3 regions of the Nonomuraea sp. NPDC023979 genome follow, and region 1 is predicted to be linked to each of the others. Evidence: riboswitches for the same ligand, from Rfam matches in the RefSeq annotation. Region 1 holds a riboswitch; each other region holds the start of a gene.
What was found. Region 1 has a riboswitch for cyclic di-AMP ahead of AB0G11_RS39610 (CHAP domain-containing protein). Riboswitches for the same ligand answer to the same signal wherever they lie in the genome.

Region 2: linked by a shared signal. The riboswitch ahead of AB0G11_RS16060 (C40 family peptidase) and the one ahead of AB0G11_RS39610 (CHAP domain-containing protein) in region 1 are both predicted to bind cyclic di-AMP.
Region 3: linked by a shared signal. The riboswitch ahead of AB0G11_RS33205 (CHAP domain-containing protein) and the one ahead of AB0G11_RS39610 (CHAP domain-containing protein) in region 1 are both predicted to bind cyclic di-AMP.

What each region holds. Positions count from the first base shown of each region.
Region 1 covers NZ_JBEZZG010000034.1:88,166-94,641, reverse strand. The annotation lists gene AB0G11_RS39640 (hypothetical protein) at 1-84, shown strand, start outside; gene AB0G11_RS39635 (MauE/DoxX family redox-associated membrane protein) at 90-875, shown strand; gene AB0G11_RS39630 (ATP-binding protein) at 967-2,148, opposite strand; gene AB0G11_RS39625 (SigE family RNA polymerase sigma factor) at 2,384-2,854, shown strand; gene AB0G11_RS39620 (hypothetical protein) at 2,851-4,065, shown strand; gene AB0G11_RS39615 (MaoC family dehydratase) at 4,077-4,535, shown strand; cyclic di-AMP (ydaO/yuaA leader) riboswitch at 4,685-4,826, shown strand; gene AB0G11_RS39610 (CHAP domain-containing protein) at 4,837-5,508, shown strand; gene AB0G11_RS39605 (SigE family RNA polymerase sigma factor) at 5,602-6,078, shown strand; gene AB0G11_RS39600 (hypothetical protein) at 6,075-6,476, shown strand, end outside.
Region 2 covers NZ_JBEZZG010000007.1:180,950-187,425, reverse strand. The annotation lists gene AB0G11_RS16075 (glycosyltransferase family 4 protein) at 1-272, opposite strand, end outside; gene AB0G11_RS16070 (M48 family metallopeptidase) at 269-1,684, opposite strand; gene AB0G11_RS16065 (hypothetical protein) at 1,696-2,655, opposite strand; gene AB0G11_RS16060 (C40 family peptidase) at 2,744-3,238, opposite strand; cyclic di-AMP (ydaO/yuaA leader) riboswitch at 3,315-3,474, opposite strand; gene AB0G11_RS16055 (NlpC/P60 family protein) at 3,741-4,715, opposite strand; gene AB0G11_RS16050 (NYN domain-containing protein) at 4,800-6,065, opposite strand.
Region 3 covers NZ_JBEZZG010000024.1:91,089-97,564, reverse strand. The annotation lists gene AB0G11_RS33220 (hypothetical protein) at 1-485, opposite strand, end outside; gene AB0G11_RS33215 (aldo/keto reductase) at 583-1,398, shown strand; gene AB0G11_RS33210 (Gfo/Idh/MocA family oxidoreductase) at 1,451-2,404, shown strand; cyclic di-AMP (ydaO/yuaA leader) riboswitch at 2,519-2,656, shown strand; gene AB0G11_RS33205 (CHAP domain-containing protein) at 2,669-3,376, shown strand; gene AB0G11_RS33200 (YciI family protein) at 3,530-3,967, shown strand; gene AB0G11_RS33195 (RNA polymerase sigma factor) at 4,485-5,783, shown strand; gene AB0G11_RS33190 (extracellular solute-binding protein) at 6,052-6,476, shown strand, end outside.

The sequences.
Region 1 (6,476 bases):
ACCGAGCTCTCCCCGGCCAGCTACGTGGAGCTGGGCGGGGACCTGGTGAACGGGTGTTTCAACGCGCAGATCGGATTGGGGTGACACACGTGCTGGCCTCACAGGTGCCTGTCCTGATCGTCCTGCTCGTCCTGGGGACGGTGGCCAAGTTCTCCGTCGTCCGGTCGGGCCGGGAGCCGGGGGAGCTGGCCCGGCTGGGCCCGGCGGTCCTGATGCCGGGCCGGCTCCAGCAACCGGCCCTGCTGCTGTGCGGCGTCGTCGAGCTGGTGCTCGCCGCCGGGCTGCTGGTCTCGGCGCACCCGCTGTTCCGGTGGGGGACGGTCACGTTCTTCGCGCTGTCCACGTACGTGCTGCTGGAGCTGCGCAGGCGCCGGCCGGATGCCGGGTGCGGCTGCTTCGGCGAGGTGAGCTCGGCGCCGGTCGGGCTGCGTTCGATCGGCCGGACCGTGGTGCTGACCGGGATGGCGCTCATGGCGGTGTGGGCCGGGACGCCGGGCTGGACGGCGTTCGCCGAGCCGGCCTGGGGGTTCACGCTGGCCGGGGCGGCGGTGCTGGCGGTGCTGTCGCCGGAGATCGACGAGCTGGTCGACCGGGCCCGGCACCGGGCCCCTTGCGAGCAGCGGCGCGGCCCGCAGGAGGGGGTGTCGCTGGCGCGGCTCAAGTCGAGCGGCACGTGGCGGGCCCACGCGGCGCAACTGGCGGCCACCGAGCCCTATGACAGCTGGCGGGAGCTGTGCTGGCGCTTCTTCGCCTTCCAGAACCACGAGCGGGACGACGTGGTCTTCGCCGTGCACCTGGCGGGGCGGCGGCCCGCGGTGCGGGTCGCGGTGGTGAGCGCGGAGTCTCTGCCGGAATATACGACCGTATCGGCCTGACGGTAGACAGCCTTATAGAGCGCTCGATTGAACTCTATTGGGCTGTCTAGCTTCCCCACTAGACAGCCCAATAGAGGGCTAGGGGCGGTGCTCACACCGGTTGGGCACGCAGGAACCTCCCGAAATGCGGCACCGTGAACGCGATCAGGCCGCGCTCGGCACTGTAGATCAGGCCCTTCTTGATGAGGCTGTCGCGGGCAGGGGAGAGGCTGGAGGGCTTGCGGCCCAGCGCCTCGGCGACCTCGGCGGTGGGCACCGGCTCGTCGCCGATCTCCGCCATGGCGTGCATGTAGTCGCGCTCGGCGGGGGTGGCGCGCTCGTAGCGGCTGCCGAAGAAGCCCACGGCCAGCTCCTCCTCCGCCTCCGGGGCCGACACCTTGACGTCGTCGAGCGTGATCGGGCTGCGCAGCGCCAGGTCCCAGGCCACCTTGCCGTAGGCCTGGACGAAGTAGGGGTAGCCGTCGGCCGCCTCGTAGAGGGCGTCGAGCGCCTCCTGGGTGAACTCGACCTGCTCCTCGCGCGCGGGCAGGATGAGCGCCAGGTCGGCGGCCTCCCGGTCGAGCTTGTCGATGCGCGCGTAGCGGAACAGCCGCTCGCTGTAGCTCTTGCTGGCCGACAGCACGCTCGGCAGGTGCGGCAGCCCGGCCCCGACCACGATGAGCGGGCCGCCGGACTGTGACAGCTCGTGGCAGGCGGCGCAGAGCGCCGAGACGTCGGCGGCCTGCACGTCCTGCATCTCGTCGATGAACAGGGCGATGCCGACGCCCAGGTCGGTGGCCACGCCGGCGGCGTCGACGAACAGCTCGGTCAGATCGATCTCCAGGTCGCCGGAGTCGGCCCGGCCCCGGCTGGCCGGCACCTCGATGCCGGGCGACCAGTGCGAGGTGCCCTTGGCGGCGGCCGGGTCGCGCATCGCGAACGCCTTGAGCACGCCCAGGAACTCCTCGATGCGCTCGGGCGCGCGGTGGCGCGGAGCCAGCTCGCGGATCGCCATGTGCAGGGCGGCGGCGACGGGACGGCGGATCGACTGGTCGGGCCGGGCCTCGATCTTGCCCGTGCCCCACAGCCGCTGCATCGCCATGGACTTGAAGGTGTTGAGGAGCACGGTCTTGCCGACGCCGCGCAGGCCGGTGACGACCATGCTGCGCTCGGGACGGCCGCGGGCCACCCGCTCCAGCACGACCTCGAACTGCTGCAGCTCACGGTCGCGCCCGGCGAGCTCCGGCGGACGCTGTCCGGCTCCGGGGGCGTAGGGGTTGCGCACAGGGTCCACGCTCTCGGACTCTATTGCCGGATATAGCGGCCGTCTTAGATTTGGGAAGAAAGCGCTACGGCGTGTCCGGGCAGGGGCGAGCGCGAGCACCGTCACCGGACACACCCCCTCTCACCAGGCCGAACCCTTGTTCGATTCGAGTACCTAAGACTGTAGCGCGGACTCGAACAGGTGCGCGATGATTTCGGGTAAAGAAGTTTGCAACAGCCGAGCCCACCCCGGGCGTCATGGTGGTGTGGAGTTCGAGGATTTCGTCCGGGCCCGCGGGCCGGCCCTCCTGCGATACGGCTACGTGCTCACCGGCAACGCCGAGGACGCCGCCGATCTGGTGCAGGAGGCGCTGCTGCGGTTGAGCGACACCTGGCGGCGGGTGCGCAACAAGGACAATCCGGAGTCGTACGTCCGTACGATCATGGCCCGCCAGCACGTGAGCTGGTGGCGCAAGGTGCGGCGCGAGCGCCTGACGGGCGAGCTGCCCGAGGGCTCCTACACCGACATCCACTCCACCGGCGAGCTCTGGAGAGAGCTCGCCACGCTGCCGCGGCGGCAACGCGCCGTGCTGGTTCTGCGCTACTACGAGGACCTGTCCGATCAGGAGATCGCCGACATCCTCGGCATCTCCCGAGGAACGGTGCGAAGCCAGGCGTTCCGCGGGCTCAACACGCTCCGGGTCAGGCCGGCGATGCTCGAAAGGGGACGGGCGTGAGGACAGAGGACGAGCTGGTCACAGCGCTGCGGCAGGGCGCCGCGGACGCGCCGGAGCCGGACCTGCTGGCGGGGGTCGCCCGGCTGCGCAGGCGGCGGCGCGCCAGGAGAAGGGCGCAACTGCTGGCCGCGGCGGCCGTGGTGGCGGTCGCGGGCACCGGCACGGCGGTCTTCAGGGGCACCGCCGTCCGGGAGACCCCGCAGCCGCTGGCGACGGCCACGGCGTCGATCGCCCCGGTGCCCGTCGAGCCGGTGGAAGCGGTGGCGGCGGAGCTGTGGCCGGAGGCGGTGTTCACCATGCCGGCCAGGAACTCCGACGGCTGGCGCTACCGCCCCATCACCGCCATCAGCCCCACGGAGGTCCTGCTCAGCGCCGAGTCGTCGTTCGAGAAGGCCGGCAAGTTCGAGGTGTACGACTCGCGTACCGGAAAGGCCAGGCTCGTCGCCGAGGTGCCGAAGGACGACCGGCTGAAGAAGTACATCGTGCAGGGCGTGACCGTGGACGGCGCGAACGTCGCCTGGTTCGCGTACGGCGAGCAGGGCGACGGCGCGCAGATCCGCGACATCTGGACGGTCCCGCTGGCCGGCGGCGAGGCCAGGCTGGTGGCCAGCCGCGTGGGCCAGGACGCCGACCTCGACGCGATCGGCCTGGACGGCGACCACGTCGTCTGGTCGGAGGTCGACGGCGGCGTGTGGCGGCACCCGCTCGGCGGGATCGAGCCCGAGCGCGTCCCCGGCAGCGACGGCCTGCACCTCGTCCAGTGGCCCTGGGCCACCGACGTGGCCGGCCTGCCGGGGGACCTGGACCGCAACCAGCTCCGGCTGGTGAACCTGGAGGACGGCTCCAGCCGCACCGTGCAGCCGCCGCCGGGCGTGCAGGGCATGCGCTGCGGGCCGGTCTGGTGTTACGGCCGGGGGGAGCGCGGCACGGTCATCAGCCGCGTCGACGGCTCGCAGCCGCCCCGGGAGGTCGCGCGCGGCATCGGCATGGGCGTGGCGCGCTACCCGATCCTGGACCGGTTCCTGGCGGCGGGCAATGCGGTGTACGACCTGGCGACGGGCACGATGGTGAGCTTCGGCAACCCGGGCAACTGGTACGGGGCGGGCGTCTCGTCGGAACCGAGCACCGTCTTCTACTGGGGCGCCACCAAGGGGGACAAGCCGGACAAGTTCCGGGTGCTGAACTTGGCAGCGGTCCCACCGGCGCAATAGCGTTCCGCCTCATGCGGACCTTCGCGAACGTACAGGAACTCAAGGCTGCCGTCGGCGAGAAGTTCGGCCCCACTGAGTGGCGCACCGTCACCCAGGAACAGGTCAACCTCTTCGCCGACGCCACCGACGACCACCAGTGGATCCACGTCGACGTGGAGCGGGCCAAGGAGGGCCCGTTCGGCGGCACGATCGCGCACGGCTACCTGAGCCTGTCGCTGCTGCCGGCGTTCATGTTCGAGCTGGTGCGGGTCGAGGGCATCGCGATGGGCGTCAACTACGGCCTGAATAAGGTGCGCTTCCCCCGCCCGGTGCCGGTCGGGGCCAGGGTGCGGGCCACGGCCGAGCTGACCGACGTCAAGGGGACGCCGGCGGGCTACCTGTCCAACCTCAAGATGACCGTCGAGGTCGAGGGCGAGAAGCGCCCGGCGTGCATCGCCGAGACGCTCAGCCTTTACGTTCCTGCGGAGTAGCCGGGCCGCGGGCCCCCGCCCGCGGCCGGTTTCGTGGAAATTTCGTTACGAGGGAATTACCCAGGTCAGGGGTGTGTTGGACATTTCTGTACGCGGGTAAGACGCGACCGACTCTCGGGCGTCACGACCCACCGTCCATCACAGGGACCGACCTGTGACCGCTGAATCCGCTCACACGCGGAACCGGGGACCCATGTGTTCCACCGGGGTGAATCGGCACCGACATCGCCGTAGGGCAGCTTCCACGCCCGAACCCGTCAGCTAACCCGGTAAGCGGTATGGAAGCGAGGAGTTACCCTTAATGCGCCCCATCCGCACCCCCAAGATCAACGTGCCCAAGGCCGTCCTCGGCGCCGCGCTCGTCGCGACCGCGTTCGGCGCCCACGTGTCGGCGGACGCCAGCACCGCGACCACCGCCAACACCCAGCCGCAGGCCGCCCAGGCCCAGCAGGCCGCCACGAACCAGAACACCAGGGTCAACGTCTCCGCCTCGCAGGTCCTGGCCGTCGCCAAGGCCCAGGTCGGCACCTCCGAGAACGCCGCCGGCGGTGGCACCAAGTTCCAGCAGTGGTACGCCAACTCCCAGCGCGCCGCCGAGACCGTCCAGCGTGACGGCGGCAACCGCCAGGACTACCTGAACGCCGCCTGGTGCTCGATGTTCGTCTCCTGGGTCGGCGAGCAGACCGGCGCCCGCCCGCAGGTCGGCTGGGACGCCTACACCGTGACCCACGCCAAGTGGTTCGCCGCCAACGACCGCTGGGGCCAGGAGGCCAAGCCCGGCGCCGTGGTCTTCTTCTCCTGGAGCGGCAGCAAGGACATCAGCTCCATCGACCACGTCGGCTTCGTCGTCAAGGACAACGGTGACGGCACGATCTCCACGATCGAGGGCAACACCGGCAACGGCAAGGTCGAGGAGCGGGTCCGTCCCACCTCGCAGGTCGCCGGCTACGGCTACCCGTCGTACGCCGCCTGATCAGACCGCCTCGAAAGCGCGCGTCCCCTTCCGGGGGCGCGCGCTTTTCGCGTTTCGTGCAACGGTACGGCGTGCTGGAGGATCCCTGGATACGTGGACCACACAACCGAGTTCGACGAGTTCGTCCGGAGCCGGGGCGATGCGCTCCTCCGGTACGGCTACGTGCTGTCCGGCAACGCGGACGACGCGGCGGACCTCGTCCAGGAGGCTCTGGCCAGGCTGGGTGACGCCTGGTCACGGGTGCGCAAGAAGGACGACCCCGAGGGGTACGTGCGCACGACCATGGTCAGGCTGCACATCACCTCGTGGCGGCGCAGGCACCGGGAGGAACTGGTGTCCGTCGTGCCGGAGAAGGGGCGCTTCGACCGTTACGAGGACGCGGACCTGTGGGCGGACCTGCAACGGCTGCCGCCCAGGATGCGAGTGGTCCTCGTGCTGCGCTACTACGAGGACCTGCCCGACGCGGAGATCGCCGCGATCCTCGGCGTCTCGCGCGGCACCGTGCGCAGCCAGGCGGCGCGTGCCCTGGACAAGCTCCGGATCAAGCGAATGCTGCAGGAGGCACGATGAGAAGCGAAGAGGACCTGGTCCGTACCCTGCGTGCCGGGGCCGGGCACGTCACGCCGACCGGCGGGCTGGCGGCGGCCGTCGCGGCCCGGCGGCGGGCGCGGCGACGCCGGCAGTGGGCGGGCATGGCCCTGGCGGCCGCCTCGGTGGTGCTGGTTGCCGGAGGGACGATGGCGGTGTGGCGGGGGGAGCCTCGGGTGTCGGTGGAGCCGGCGGTCGCGGTGACCACGGTGTCGCCTGGGGAGGTGGCCAGTGCCGTCCCCAGGGTGGCGGAGGTGAAGCCGGTGGCCGAGGTGTGGCCGGAGGCGGTGTTCACGATGCCGGCGGCGGCCCCCGATGGTTGGAAATATCGCCCGGTGACCGGAATTTCCCCCACCGAGGTGCTGCTGACCGCCGAGTCC
Region 2 (6,476 bases), on a different contig from region 1:
GCCGCGCCGAACACGACGGTGTCGGCGCCGTGCTCGGCCACCAGCCGCGCAGCCCGCCGGGCGACGGCGGGCGTCGGCAGCATCAGCCGGCCCGGGTGCCGGACGACCCGGTACGGCTGCCGCCGGTCGAACTCGGCGCAGCCGGGCCAGGCCGGGGCGTAGACGGCCACGCCGGGGGTGCGCAGGGCCAGGCCGTGCACGAACGACTGGATGCCGCCGGGGCGCGGCGGGAAGTCGTTGGTGACGACGACCACCCGGCGAGGTGCGCTCACGGCTGGGGGCGGCCGTTCAGCTCGGCCCAGGAGCGGGCCATGGCGATCCGCTGGGCAGCCGTGGGATGGGAGGCATAGAGCACATATTCCACCGCATCTGGCGACAAGTCGGAAATATTGGCTGTTGCCAGGCGTTTCTGCATCGCGACGAACGTGGCCGGGTCGCCCGTCAGGTCCAGGGCGTGCGCGTCGGCCCTGGCCTCGATGTGGCGGCTGATCACGTTCTGCGCCGGGCCGGACAGGAACGTCGCCAGCGTCATCAGCCCCAGCACCACGCCCACCGCCCGGGGATCGGTGATCGGCGCGCCGCCCGTACGCCGCCGTGCCGCTCCGAACACCAGGAACAGCAGGACCGCCCCCAGCGCCGCGCCGAGCGCCCCGACGAGCGTGCCGTGCAGGACGTCGCGGTTCTTCGCGTGGCCGAGCTCGTGCGCCACCACCAGCTCCACCTCACGCGGCGGCGCCTTGAGCAGCGTGTCGTAGACGACGATCCGGCGGGTCGCGCCGAACCCCGAGACGTAGGCGTTCAGCGCGGTCGTCCGGCGCGAGGCGTCGGCCACCAGCACGTCCTCCACCGGCACCCCGTCACGCTCGGCCATCGCCATCAGGTTGGCGCGCAGCGGCGAGTCCGGCATGGCGTGGAAGTCGTTGAACACCGGCTCGAACACCACCGGGTAGACGAACGACGCCCCCACGGTCAGCGCGAACGCCCCGGCGGCGGCCGGGATCCACCAGCGCCGGACCCGCCGCGCCAGCGCCACCACGGCCAGCACCATGACGGCCAGCAGGGCCGCGTTGATGCCGACGCTCTTGAGCCGGTCGCCCGTCCAGGCCGCCCAGTCCTGCGTGGACAGCCCGAAGTCGCGCAGCGTGCCCTCGAACCACATGCCGAGCGGCCACCGTACGGCCTCCTCGATCACCGTGAGCACGAGGACGCCCAGCAGCACCCGCGCCCACCACGGGCCCCGCAGCCATCCCAGCAGCCTCGCGCCGAGCGGCGTGGCCACGAGCAGCCCGGCGAACACCAGCGTGACGCCCAGCGACAGGTAGCTCGGCACGCTGGTGGCCGCGTCGAACGCCTGCGAGCGGGCGATCTCGGCGGCGCCGAAGTCACGCGCCGGGTCGGGCATCACCTCGGGCGCCCCGGCGGGCAGCGCCGTCCACGGCGTCGTGAACGCCACCACCCCGGCGATCACCGCCCCCAGCACGGCCAGCCCGGCCCCGGCCTCCCGCCGCAGCCTCGCCTCACGCCCGCCCCCGTCGCCTGTCACGTGCCCGTCCCCGTCCCCGGCCACGTCCTCGTCCCCCGTCTCGGGCGACGGCTCGGCGACGTCCGCCCTCTGGAGGGCGCGGGTGGCGGGCGGGCCGACGTCCTGTTCGGTCGTCTCGCGCCGTTCCTGCCGGTCGTCCATGTCGCGTCCCCTCACGCCAGTCGGTCCCGGACGTACGCGCGCCACAGCCGGGTCAGCGTGCCCGCCGAGAGCCCCAGCGAGGCCAGCGCCCGGCCGGCGCCGTACGTCTGGGCATCACGGTAGAGCCTCACCAGGCTCTTCTCACCCCAGCGCGCGGCGACGAAGCGACACACCAGCCAGGCTTCCTGGTACGCGCGGGCGAGCCGGCCCGCGTCGGCCCCGGGGACGAAGTCGGCCCCGTCCGGCAGATCGGACGGCGTCCGCCCGGCCCGCACCTCGGCGGCCAACTCGGCGGCGGCCACCTCGACGGGCAGCCCGGCGTCCCGGTAGGCCACGTAGTCGGCGAAGCCCTCGTACAGCCAGACGGGCAGCCCGTCGGTCCCGGCGGCCACGTGGGTCAGCTCGTGCGCCAGCACGACGTCACGCCCGACCGGGGTGAGCCGGGCGAAGTGCTCGGGCACCACGATCACGCGTCCCCGGTCGGCCACCGCCGCCAGCCCGTCGACCGACGCGACGCCGGCCAGCGCGGCGGCCTCCCGCGCCGAGGCGGGCACCAGGACCACGGCCCGGACGTCGCCGCCCAGCACTCCCCCGACCCGCCGTCCCGCGGTGTCGGCCCGGCGCGCCAGGTCCGCCAGCAGCCCGGGGGGCGCGTCCTGCCCGGCGACGAGCGACCGCTCACCGCGTACGACGTCGAGCCCGTCGCCCCAGCGCGCCCGCACGCCGGCGAGCACCCCCGCCTCGATGGCGGCGCCTCCCGGCCCCGGGACCGGGCCGGACCCACCGGCCAGGAACGCCGCGACAACCAGCAGCACCACCGGCACGACCCGCCGGCGCATCCACTCGGACACCCTCCCGGACGTGCTGCCGGGCGCTCTGCCGGGCGCGCCGCCGGGCGCGCCGCCGAGCCCCTTGCCGGACGTGCTGCCGGGCCCATTTCCAGGCCCGCTGCCGGACCCCCTGTCGGACACGCTGCCCGATCGTAGCCGCCGATCCTGAGCGTCGCCCGGGAAGGCCGAAGGCCCCGTCCCGGGTCGGGGACGGGGCCTTCGGCGCAGGTCACAGACCGGGACGCACCGCGCCCGCGAACGACGCCTTGCGCCAGCCGCGAAGCTTCTCGACACGCACGCGCTGGCCCGTTCTCGGCGAGTGGACCATCTTGCCGTCGCCGACGTACATGCCCACGTGCCCGAGCCCGCGGAAGAACATCAGGTCACCCGGCTGCAGGTGCTTGTAGGAGACCTTCTTCCTGATGCGCGCGAACTGGCTGTTCGTCACGCGCGGGATCTTCACCCCGGCCTTCTTCCAGGCGTACTGGACGAGGCCCGAGCAGTCGAACGACCCGGGGCCGGTGGCGCCGTAACGGTACGGGTCGCCGATCTGCTTCTTGGCCACGGCCACGGCCTTGCGGGCCTTGGCCTTCTGCCGAGCGACCTTGGCCACCTTCGACGACTTGACGGACTTCTCCGTCTTGGTCACCGCAGTGGTGGCGAACTCATTCGTCGTCGCCGCCTGCGCCGCCGGGGCGTGGACGACCAGACCTCCGGCCGTCACGGTGATCAGCGCTACGCCACTCAGGGCGAGACGGGACAGACGGGGGTTGTGCGAGAGGGTAGACAGGATTGCTCCTAGGGGCTTCCACGAACGCCTACCGGGTTAGCTGACGGATTCGGGCCTGGAAGTCGCCCTACGGCGCTGAACGCGCCGATTCACCCCTGATCACCGCGTACGGGATCGTTGGGTCCCCGGCTCCGTGCCTCCTGGCTGCACGGACTCGGCAGGCCACCGCCGCGTCTTCGCGCCTCGGGGGCGCTGGCCGCGGTGACCGGCGGATGATTCTCTCTGTCGAACATCGGGGGACCCGATGGTGACCGGCGGGCGTCCTGGCTGGAACGCCGCGACGCCAGAAGTTACGCCGAAAAGTCACGTAATGGCAAAGCCTGAGTAAGCGAGTAAAGATCAGACACGCCGGGAGTCAGGTCCTCATCCCCCGCCGGAGCAGCGGGTTTCGTTACCCAAGTGTGACCCTCCTCACACTTGGGCCGACCCCGTCTTGTCAGGGGCGTACGGCGCCCACGAGACGGCGCCCGTACGACGAGAGTGTGACCACCTTCACCACGTCACCCGTCTGCGGCGCATGCACGATCTTGCCGCCGCCCGCATAGATGCTCACGTGCCCGAGGCCCTCGCTGAAGATCAGGTCGCCGGGCTCCAGCGCGTTGAGCGACACCTTGCGGCTGGCGCCCCACGACCACTGCTGCCAGGTCGTGCGCGGCAGCGAAACGCCACCGGCCCGCCAGGCGGCCTGCGTGAGCCCCGAGCAGTCGTAGCCGCCCGGCCCGGTGCCGCCGAACACGTACGGCTTGCCGACCTGCGCGTACGCGAAGCGCAGCACGGCCGCGGCGTTGCCCGAGGCGGGACCCGTGTACTTGAGGCCGGTGCTGTTGGGATTGCCCGCCTTGTACGCGCCCAGCCGGTCGAGGAGCTTCTTCTGGTCCTTGATGAGGTCCAGGATCTCCGCCCGGTCCTTCTTGACCGCGTCCCGCTCCTTGTCGGCCGCGGCCAGCGCCTCCTCGGCGCGGTCACGGTCGGTCTTCAGCCCCCGGTTCGCCCGGTCGAAGGCGGCGAGCTTCTGGGTGCGCTCCTGCGCGAGCTGCCCGCGTAACGCCATCCCGTACAGCAGATCGGCCGGATCGTCGCTGGTCATCATGGTGGGCAGGGTCGAGAAGTCGCCCCCCAGCTTGTACGTCTCGACGGCCATGTTGACGACCTCGCCGCGCAGATCCGCGACGGTCGCCAGCTTGCGCTTGTACGTGTCGTTCAGCCGGCTGTAGCGCGCCTTGGCCTCTTTGTACTTCTCGGTGGCCGTGTTGTAGCGGTCCACGACCTTGTCGGCCTTGTCGTTGAGCTTGTCGAGCTTCGCTCTCGCCTGCGCGAGAGTCGGCTTGGGATCGGCCAGCACCCCTCCGACGGGGGTCATCACCAGTCCGAACACCAGACCCGCGGCCAGCGGCACCCGGCCCAACCTCACAGCGTCGCCTCCCAGGGGATCATCCTCGGGGCGAAATAGTACAGAAGTGGCGAGTAATCCTCACCTAAACGCCATATTCGTCATCTATGCGCGACCGAGCCGCCTCAGCAGCAGCGCGGACGGAACGGGCCTGGCGCCCATCCGCCTGACGGACTCGGCCACCTCGCGGTCGGAGGACACCACGGCGATCGCCCGGCCGGGCGGCTCGGCCCGGACGAGCTGGCGGATCAGGTCGTCGGCGATCTCACCCGGCGCGCTGAACAGCACCCGCACCCCGCGCGGCGCCACCACCTGCACCGGAGAGTTGAGCTCGGCGCCGTCGAACACCACGGTCACCTCGACGCGCGTCTGCGCGACCAGCCCGCCGAGCCCGGTCATCAGGCGGGCGCGCTGGTCGGCGAGCGTGAGCGTGCCGTAGCCGGACTTGGTCACGTTGTAGCCGTCGATGATCAGATGCACCTGCGGCAGCGCCAGAAGCTGATCGAGCAGCTGCGGGTCGTCGTCGGCCAGCGCGCGGGCGGGCACGCCGCGCACACCCGGCCGCTCACCGGTGAGCGCCGCGACCGAGTCGGCCGGCCGGCTGATCATGGTGGGCAGCGCCAGCTCCCTGCGCAGCCCCGCCGAGGCGTCCTGCAGCGCGTCGAGCAGCACCCGGATGCGCGCGTCCTCGACGCTGCGGCCCTCACGCGCGGCCCGGCGCGAGGCTTCGAGCTGCTTCTCCACATCGGCCAGGCGCTCACGCAACCGCCGCAGCTCCGACTCCCCCGCGCTGCCGGCGGCCGTGGCGGCGTGCCTGGCCTCCTCCGCGGCCTGCTCCATCTCCTCGGCCCGCCGCACCGCGCCCTTCGCGCGCTCGCGGGCCTCGTGCAGCTTGCGGCGCAGCTCGGAGTTCTCGCCGCGGGCCGCCTTCAACTGCTCACGCAGCCGCTCGGCCTCCTCCTTGGCCGCGCTCTTCTGCGCGGCGAGCTGCTCACGCAGCCGGGAGACGACCTCCTCGCGCTCCGACCCCTCGGCCGCGGCGGCGGACTGCTCCAGGTCGGCGCGGGCCGACTCCACCATGTCGGCCCAGCCGGGCGGCCGCGTGAGATAAGCCGCGGCGGCGACCAGCACCGGATCGGCGGCGGGCGGCACGTTGCCCTCGGCCAGCGAGGCCACCAGCTCCGGCCAGCCGGAGGCCACCGACTCGGCGACCACCTCGCGGAACTTCTTGTCGTTCTCCAACTGCGCGGCGATCGGCGCACTGCCCAGCCGGGCACGCTTACGCGGGTCGAACTTGGCGATGCCACGCAACGGCGCCGGCACCGCCACAGCGGGCATCGAACCGAGAACCTGGGCCGCGAGGTCGACCACATTGAGCCGCACCTGCTCGGGAAGCGGGCGAGACAGGCCTTCACCCGCTGAACTCATCCCACTGTCCCTTCATGACATGCCCTTTCAGACAAGGGTACGGCTGCCCGCTACCTGTCCGTAACGGCCACCCAAGATGGGACAAGCGCTCGTCCAACCCTCGCACCCCCACACGCAGCCCCCACAGGCCCCAGCAGCACCCTCTCCGAACCCGGCACAGCCCGCACAGGCCCGACCACAGCACGCACGGAGTCGGACCCGGCCCCTCCCCCTCCCCGGGACCGGACGCGGCACCCCCAGGCCCGGCACCCCGCGTAGCCGACACGGCAACCCCAGGGCCTGACCCCGCCGATGCCCACACGGCGCTGCCGGGACCCCGCACAGTCCCCCAGGGATCCTGCACAGCATCCCCCG
Region 3 (6,476 bases), on a different contig from region 1:
GTGACCGCCTTGTCCAGCTCGCGGGAGACCGGCAGCGCGGTGAACACCGTCACCCGGCCGGCGCGCAGCCTGAGGGCCGCGGCCAGCCCGAGCGCCGTGCGCAGCAGCCCGGGGTGGGCGCGCGCCCGCAGCAGGGGCCGGTACGGGCCCGCCGCCAGCAGCTCCAGCAGCCGGATCGTGGCCAGCCCGTCGTCGACCACGACGACGCGGCCCGGATGGGCCGTCAGCCAGCGCAGCTGCACCTTGCCCGAGAACGCGTCACCGACGGCCGACGGCCGGCGCGGCATGCGCTCGCGCGGCTCGGCCAGCTCCAGGCCGTCGGGCAGCGGCAGGCGGCGCAGCTCGCGCCGCGTCACCCGCAGCGCGCGCAGCCCCGCGCGCGGCACGACCTCGGCCGACGGCCCCAGCAGCCCGGCATGGTGGGCCTCGACGGCGCACAGCATCTGGAGCGGCGACTCCACCCAGGCCGACGCCCGTTTGACCACTGATGTTCTCCCAGCCAGGTGATGGCCCGTTCACGACCGCTTCAAGCTAGCCCGGGCGGCTTAAGCCGCTCGGAACGGCACGTGAACAATGGAGGGTATGAACTCGCTACGGCTATACAGAGACGGCGTGGAGATCCCGCAGCTGGGGCTCGGCGTCTGGCAGGTGCCCGACGACGAGGCGGAGCAGGCGGTCACGACCGCGCTCGCATGCGGCTACCGCCACATCGACACCGCCAAGCTCTACCGCAACGAGGCCGGCGTCGGGCGGGCGGTGCGCGCCTCCGGCATCCCGCGGGAGAAGCTGTTCGTCACCACGAAGCTGTGGAACAACGACCACGACCGCGCCGAGCAGGCCTTCGAGGAGAGCCTGGGCAGGCTCGGCCTCGACTACGTCGACCTCTACCTGATCCACTGGCCGGCGCAGCGGCAGGACAAGTACGTCCAGGCGTGGCGCGCGCTGGAGAAGGTCTACCGGGACGGCCGTGCCAAGGCCATCGGCGTGTCCAACTTCACCGTCGAGACGCTGGAGCGGCTGCTCGACGAGGCCGACGTGCCGCCGTGCATCAACCAGATCGAGCTGCACCCGTACTTCCAGCAGCGCGAGCTGCGCGAGTTCCACGACAAGAACGGCATCCTCACGCAGGCCTGGAGCCCGCTCGGGCAGGGCAAGGGGCTGCTGTCGGAGCCCGCGCTGGCGGTGCTGGCCGACAAGCACGGCCGCACGCCCGCGCAGATCGTGCTGCGCTGGCACATCCAGCTCGGCAACATCGTCATCCCCAAGTCCGTCACGCCGGCGCGGATCAAGGAGAACATCGCGGTCTTCGACTTCACGCTCGACCGGGAGGACATGGCCGCCATCGGCGCCCTGAACGCGGGCCGCCGGCTGGGCCCGGACCCGGACGTGTTCCCGTGAGGTGAAACCGGTCAGGTTTCGCGTCCGCGGATGAATCAGTACGATCTTCCGCGTGCGAGATCTAGCGTGGGGCATCGCGGCGACGGGCGGCATCGCCAGGACCGTGGGGGCGGTCATCGCGGCGGAGCCGGGCATGCGGGTGGCCGCCGTCGGCTCCCGCGACCTGGGCCGGGCCAAGGCGCTGGCGGCGACGCTGGGCGCCGAGTCCGCCCACGGCTCCTACGCCGAGCTGTGCGCCGACCCGGCCGTCGACGCCGTCTACGTGGCGACCCCGCACGCCCAGCACCTGGAGGTGGCCGAGGCCGCGATCGCGGCGGGCAAGGCGGTGCTGTGCGAGAAGCCGCTGGCGGCGAGCCTGGCCGACGCCGAGCGCATGGTCCGCCTGGCCCGCGAGGCCGGGGTCTTCCTGATGGAGGCCATGTGGATGCGGTTCAACCCGCTGGTGCGCATGCTCAAGGACGACCCGCGCTTCGGGGAGATCCGCTCGGTGCGGGCCTCGTTCGGGTTCGCGCTGCCGTACGATCCCGCGCACCGGCTGTGGGCGCCCGAGCTGGGCGGGGGCGCGCTGCTCGACCTGGGCATCTATCCCCTGGGGCTGGCCCAGCTGTTCCTCGGCATGCCCGAGTCCATGCACCTGACGGGCGCGCTGGCGCCCAACGGGGTCGACGCGGAGGCGGGCGGGGTGCTCGTCTACCCGGGCGGCCGGCGGGCGCTGGTCGACACCTCGCTGCTCGCGCACTTCCCCAATTCGGCCAGCATCGTGGGCACCGGGATGCGCGCCGACCTGGACGCGCCGTTCTGGGCGCCCCGGCGGGTGGTGCTCAGCGGGCCGTCGATGGAGACCGAGGAGCACGAGCTCGACCCGGCCGACAACGGCTACGCCGGGGAGCTGCGCGAGGTGCGGGACGCGCTGGCCGAGAACCGGACCGAGAGCGCGATCATGCCTCTTGACGAATCCCTTGCCATGATGGGGCTCCTGGCCGACGCGCGCGGGCAACTCGCCTAGCTGCAACTTTATCGACTTGTAATGCCTTGGCGGATGTATTACCTTATGGCGCATTCGCGGCTTACGTCCGGTTTGTCCGGTCGTTGCCAACCATCGCACAACACTCACAGGATCGTCCTGTGACCGCTGAATCCGCCTTGCGCGGAGCCGGGGACCCATGTCCTTTGGGGTGAATCGGCACCTTGTGTGCCGTAGGGCAGCTTCCACGCCCGAACCCGTCAGCTAACCCGGTAAGCGGCATGGAAGCAAGGAGTAATCCCCTCGATGGCGAAGCACCGTCTTACCCGTGCCCCGAAGAAGCTTCACCCCCGCGCCGGCGCCTCCCTCCGCGCCACCCTCGGCGCAACCGTCCTGGCCGCCGGACTCGGCGCCGGGATGACCACCGCACTCCCCGCCCAGGCCGCCGAGCCCGGCCACCAGGTCGAGACCCAGACCATGTCCGAGTCCACGCAGACCAGGGCCGGCGCCAACCAGGTCAACGTCACCGCCTCCCAGGTCCTGGCCCTGGCCAAGGCCCAGGTCGGCACCTCCGAGAACGCCTACGGCGGCGGCACCAAGTTCCAGGAGTGGTACGCCAGCTCCAAGCGCGCCCTCGAGACCGTCGCCCGCGACGGCGGCAACCCCAGCGCCTACCTCAACGCCCCCTGGTGCTCCATGTTCGTCTCCTGGGTCGGCGAGCAGACCGGCGCCCGCCCGCAGGTCGGCTGGGACGCCTACACCGTCACCCACGCCAAGTGGTTCGCCGCCAACGACCGCTGGGGCACCGAGGCCAAGCCCGGCGCCGTCGTCTTCTTCGCCTGGAACGGCAGCAAGAGCATCAGCGCCATCCAGCACGTCGGCTTCGTCGTCAAGGACAACGGCGACGGCACGATCTCCACGATCGAGGGCAACACCGGCAACGGCAAGGTCGAGGAGCGCGTCCGGCCCAAGTCCCAGGTCGTCGGCTACGGCTACCCCTCGTACGCCGCCTGACCCTCCCCCTGGCGAAGCGCGCGCCCCTCCCCCGGGCGCGCGCTTCCGCGTTTTCTCCCCTCCCCGTGTCGATCCGGCCCCCTCCGGGACGACGCACAGGTGTGGCAGGCTCGCCGGGAGCCCGCTTCACCGCCTGGACGAGGAGAACGCACCGTGAAATTCCTGATCGTCGGCAAGGCCAGCGAGGAGACCGAGGCCGGCGCCCTGCCGAGCCAGGAGCTCGTCGACAACATGACGGCCTTCAACGAGTCGCTCGTGAAAGCGGGCGTCCTGCTCGCCGCCGAAGGGCTCCACCCCAGCTCGCGCGGCGCCCGCATCGCCTACAGCGGCGGCAAGGCCCGCGTCATCGACGGGCCGTTCGCCGAGGCCAAGGAGCTCATCGCCGGCTTCTGGCTCATCCAGGTCAAGTCGCGGGAGGAGGCGCTCGAATGGGCCCTGCGCGTCCCCGTCCCGCCCGGCCACGACGGCGTCGGCCTGGACGTCTGGCAGGTCTTCGACCCCTCGGACATGCCCGAGACCTCCCTGACCCCCGAAACCGCCCAACGCCACGCCGTCATCCGCGCCGCTCTCGACTCCCCACCTGAGCCCTGACCGTCCGAGAGCGACGCCCCCGCGGGAGGCGACCCCGCTGCGGCGGCCCCTCCCGGGGAGGCCACCCCCCGCCGGGGCAGGCGGAAAGCCCCAGGATGGCGGCAACCCCGGAAGGGGCGCCTCGGGCAATCCGGCCCTCTGGCGGCCTCCGCCGGGGCGGCCCCACCCCACCGGCGATCCCGGTCGGGCCCCCCAGGGGCGCGGCCCCACCGGCGGCGCGCGCCCCGGACAGCCCGGCCCCACCGGCAGGCCGGACCCAGCCCCTCCGGTGCCCGGCTCCCGGGGGCGCGGCCCCACCGGCCGCCCGTACCCCGGACGGTCCGACCCGGCTGCTGGGCTGGGCGGTGCTGGTGGGTTGCGGGCCGCGTGGTGCGGCGCAGCCGCCGCCTCGTGGGAAGCCGCCGCCTCAGGGAGGCGTGCCCCCACGGAGCGGCAGGGGCCGTGTGGTGGAAGGGGTGCGTCCCACGAGAGAGCGCTTGGGTTGCGAGTAAGCGGGTGGGGCTGTTGTCATGGGCGGGTGACGGCGTCGGAGACTCATCGGGCCATTGAGGCGGTGTGGCGGATCGAGGCGGCCCGGGTGATCGCCGGGCTGGCCGGGATGGTGCGTGACGTCGGCCTGGCGGAGGAGCTGGCGCAGGACGCGCTGGTGGCGGCGCTGGAGCAGTGGCCGCGGGAGGGGGTGCCGCGCAATCCGGGCGCCTGGCTGATGACCGTGGGCAAGCGCCGGGCGGTGGACATGATCCGGCGGCGGGAGCGGTTCGAGCGCAAGCTGGTCGAGCTGGGCCGGGAGCTGGACGACGAGACGGAGCTGCCGGGCGTCGAGGAGATCGAGGACGACCTGCTGCGGCTGGTGTTCACGGCGTGCCATCCGGTGCTGTCGACGGAGGCGCGGGTGGCGCTGACGTTGCGGGTGCTGGGCGGGCTGTCGACGGACGAGATCGCGCGGGCGTTCCTGGTGCCGGAGGCGACGATGGCGCAGCGGGTGGTGCGGGCCAAGCGGACGCTGGCGGAGCGCGGGGTGCCGTTCGAGGTGCCGGAGGGCGCTGAGCTGGCGGATCGGCTGTCGTCGGTGCTGGAGGTCATCTACCTGATCTTCAACGAGGGCTACTCGGCGACGGCGGGTGACGACTGGATGCGGCCGGGGCTGTGCGAGGACGCGCTGCGGCTGGGGCGGGTGCTGGCCGGGCTGATGCCGAAGGAGGCGGAGGTGCACGGGCTGGTGGCGCTGATGGAGATCCAGGCGTCGCGGGCGGCGGCGCGGGTGGGGCCGTCGGGCGAGCCGGTGCTGCTGCTGGAGCAGAACCGGGCGCGCTGGGACCGGCTGCTCATCGGCCGCGGCCTGGCGGCGCTGGCGCGGGCCGAGGAGCTGAGCGGGGACCGGGGCGGGGACCTGGGCGAGGCTGCGGGCGGGGATGCGGGCGGGGATGCGGGCGGGGGGATGGGGCCGTACACGTTGCAGGCGGCGATCGCCGCCTGTCACGCGCGCGCGCTGACGGCGGAGGAGACCGACTGGGCGCGGATCGCGGCGCTGTACGAGGAGCTGGCGCGCCTGTCGCGCTCGCCGGTGGTGGAGCTGAACCGGGCGGTGGCGCTGGCGATGGCGTACGGCCCGGCGGTGGGGCTGGAGCTGGTGGACCAGATCGCCGGGGAGCCCGCGATGCGCGGCTACCACCTGCTGCCGAGCGTGCGCGGGGATCTGCTGTTCCGGCTGGGCCGGCTGGCGGAGGCGCGGGCGGAGTTCGTGCGGGCGGCGGGGCTGACGCGCAACGGCCGGGAGCGGCGGCTGCTGGAGGAGCGCGCCCTGGCCTGCGGCTGATCCGCGCCGCCGCCGGGGTGGGCTGCCCGGAGTGGTGTGGAATAGGTGCGCATGAGATGGGAGCGCTCCCAAAGGGCTATATGAGCCCTTTAAGGTGAAAAATCCGCTTCTAGTGGCCCGAAACACCCCATAGGTAACGGTTGAGTTTCGGGACGTTGACGTCCGCACGCCGTACGGGCACTCTTTGTGGGAGCGCTCCCAAAGACCTTCCTCTCGCGGCTCACCCCGCGATGCACCTCCCACGATCCACACCCAAAAGGGGTACGGAATGACGAACCACAAGCGCTTTGCTGTTTCCGGTGTCATGGTCGCGGCGCTGGCCGTCGCGACGGCCGCGTGTGGCGGCGGCGGCACGACGACGCCGGCCGGGGCCGGTGAGACGACGGCGGCGGCAGAGCCTGTCACGATCAATGTGCACACCTTCGGCGGTGGCGAGAACTTCGGTTACGACGCCGCCGTCGAGAAGTGGAACGCCGAGCACCCGAACATCCAGATCAAGTACACGAACCTGACCGACCGGTTCGAGGACGTCTACCTGCCGCAGCTGCTCCAGCGCCTGCAGGCGGGCAGCGGCGCCGGCGACATCGTCGGCATCGACGAGGGCGCGATGGGCCTGATGGCCGCCCGGCCGCAGTTCTTCACCGACCTGGGCGAGCACGGGCTGCAGGACCGCAAGGCCGACTTCCCGGCGGC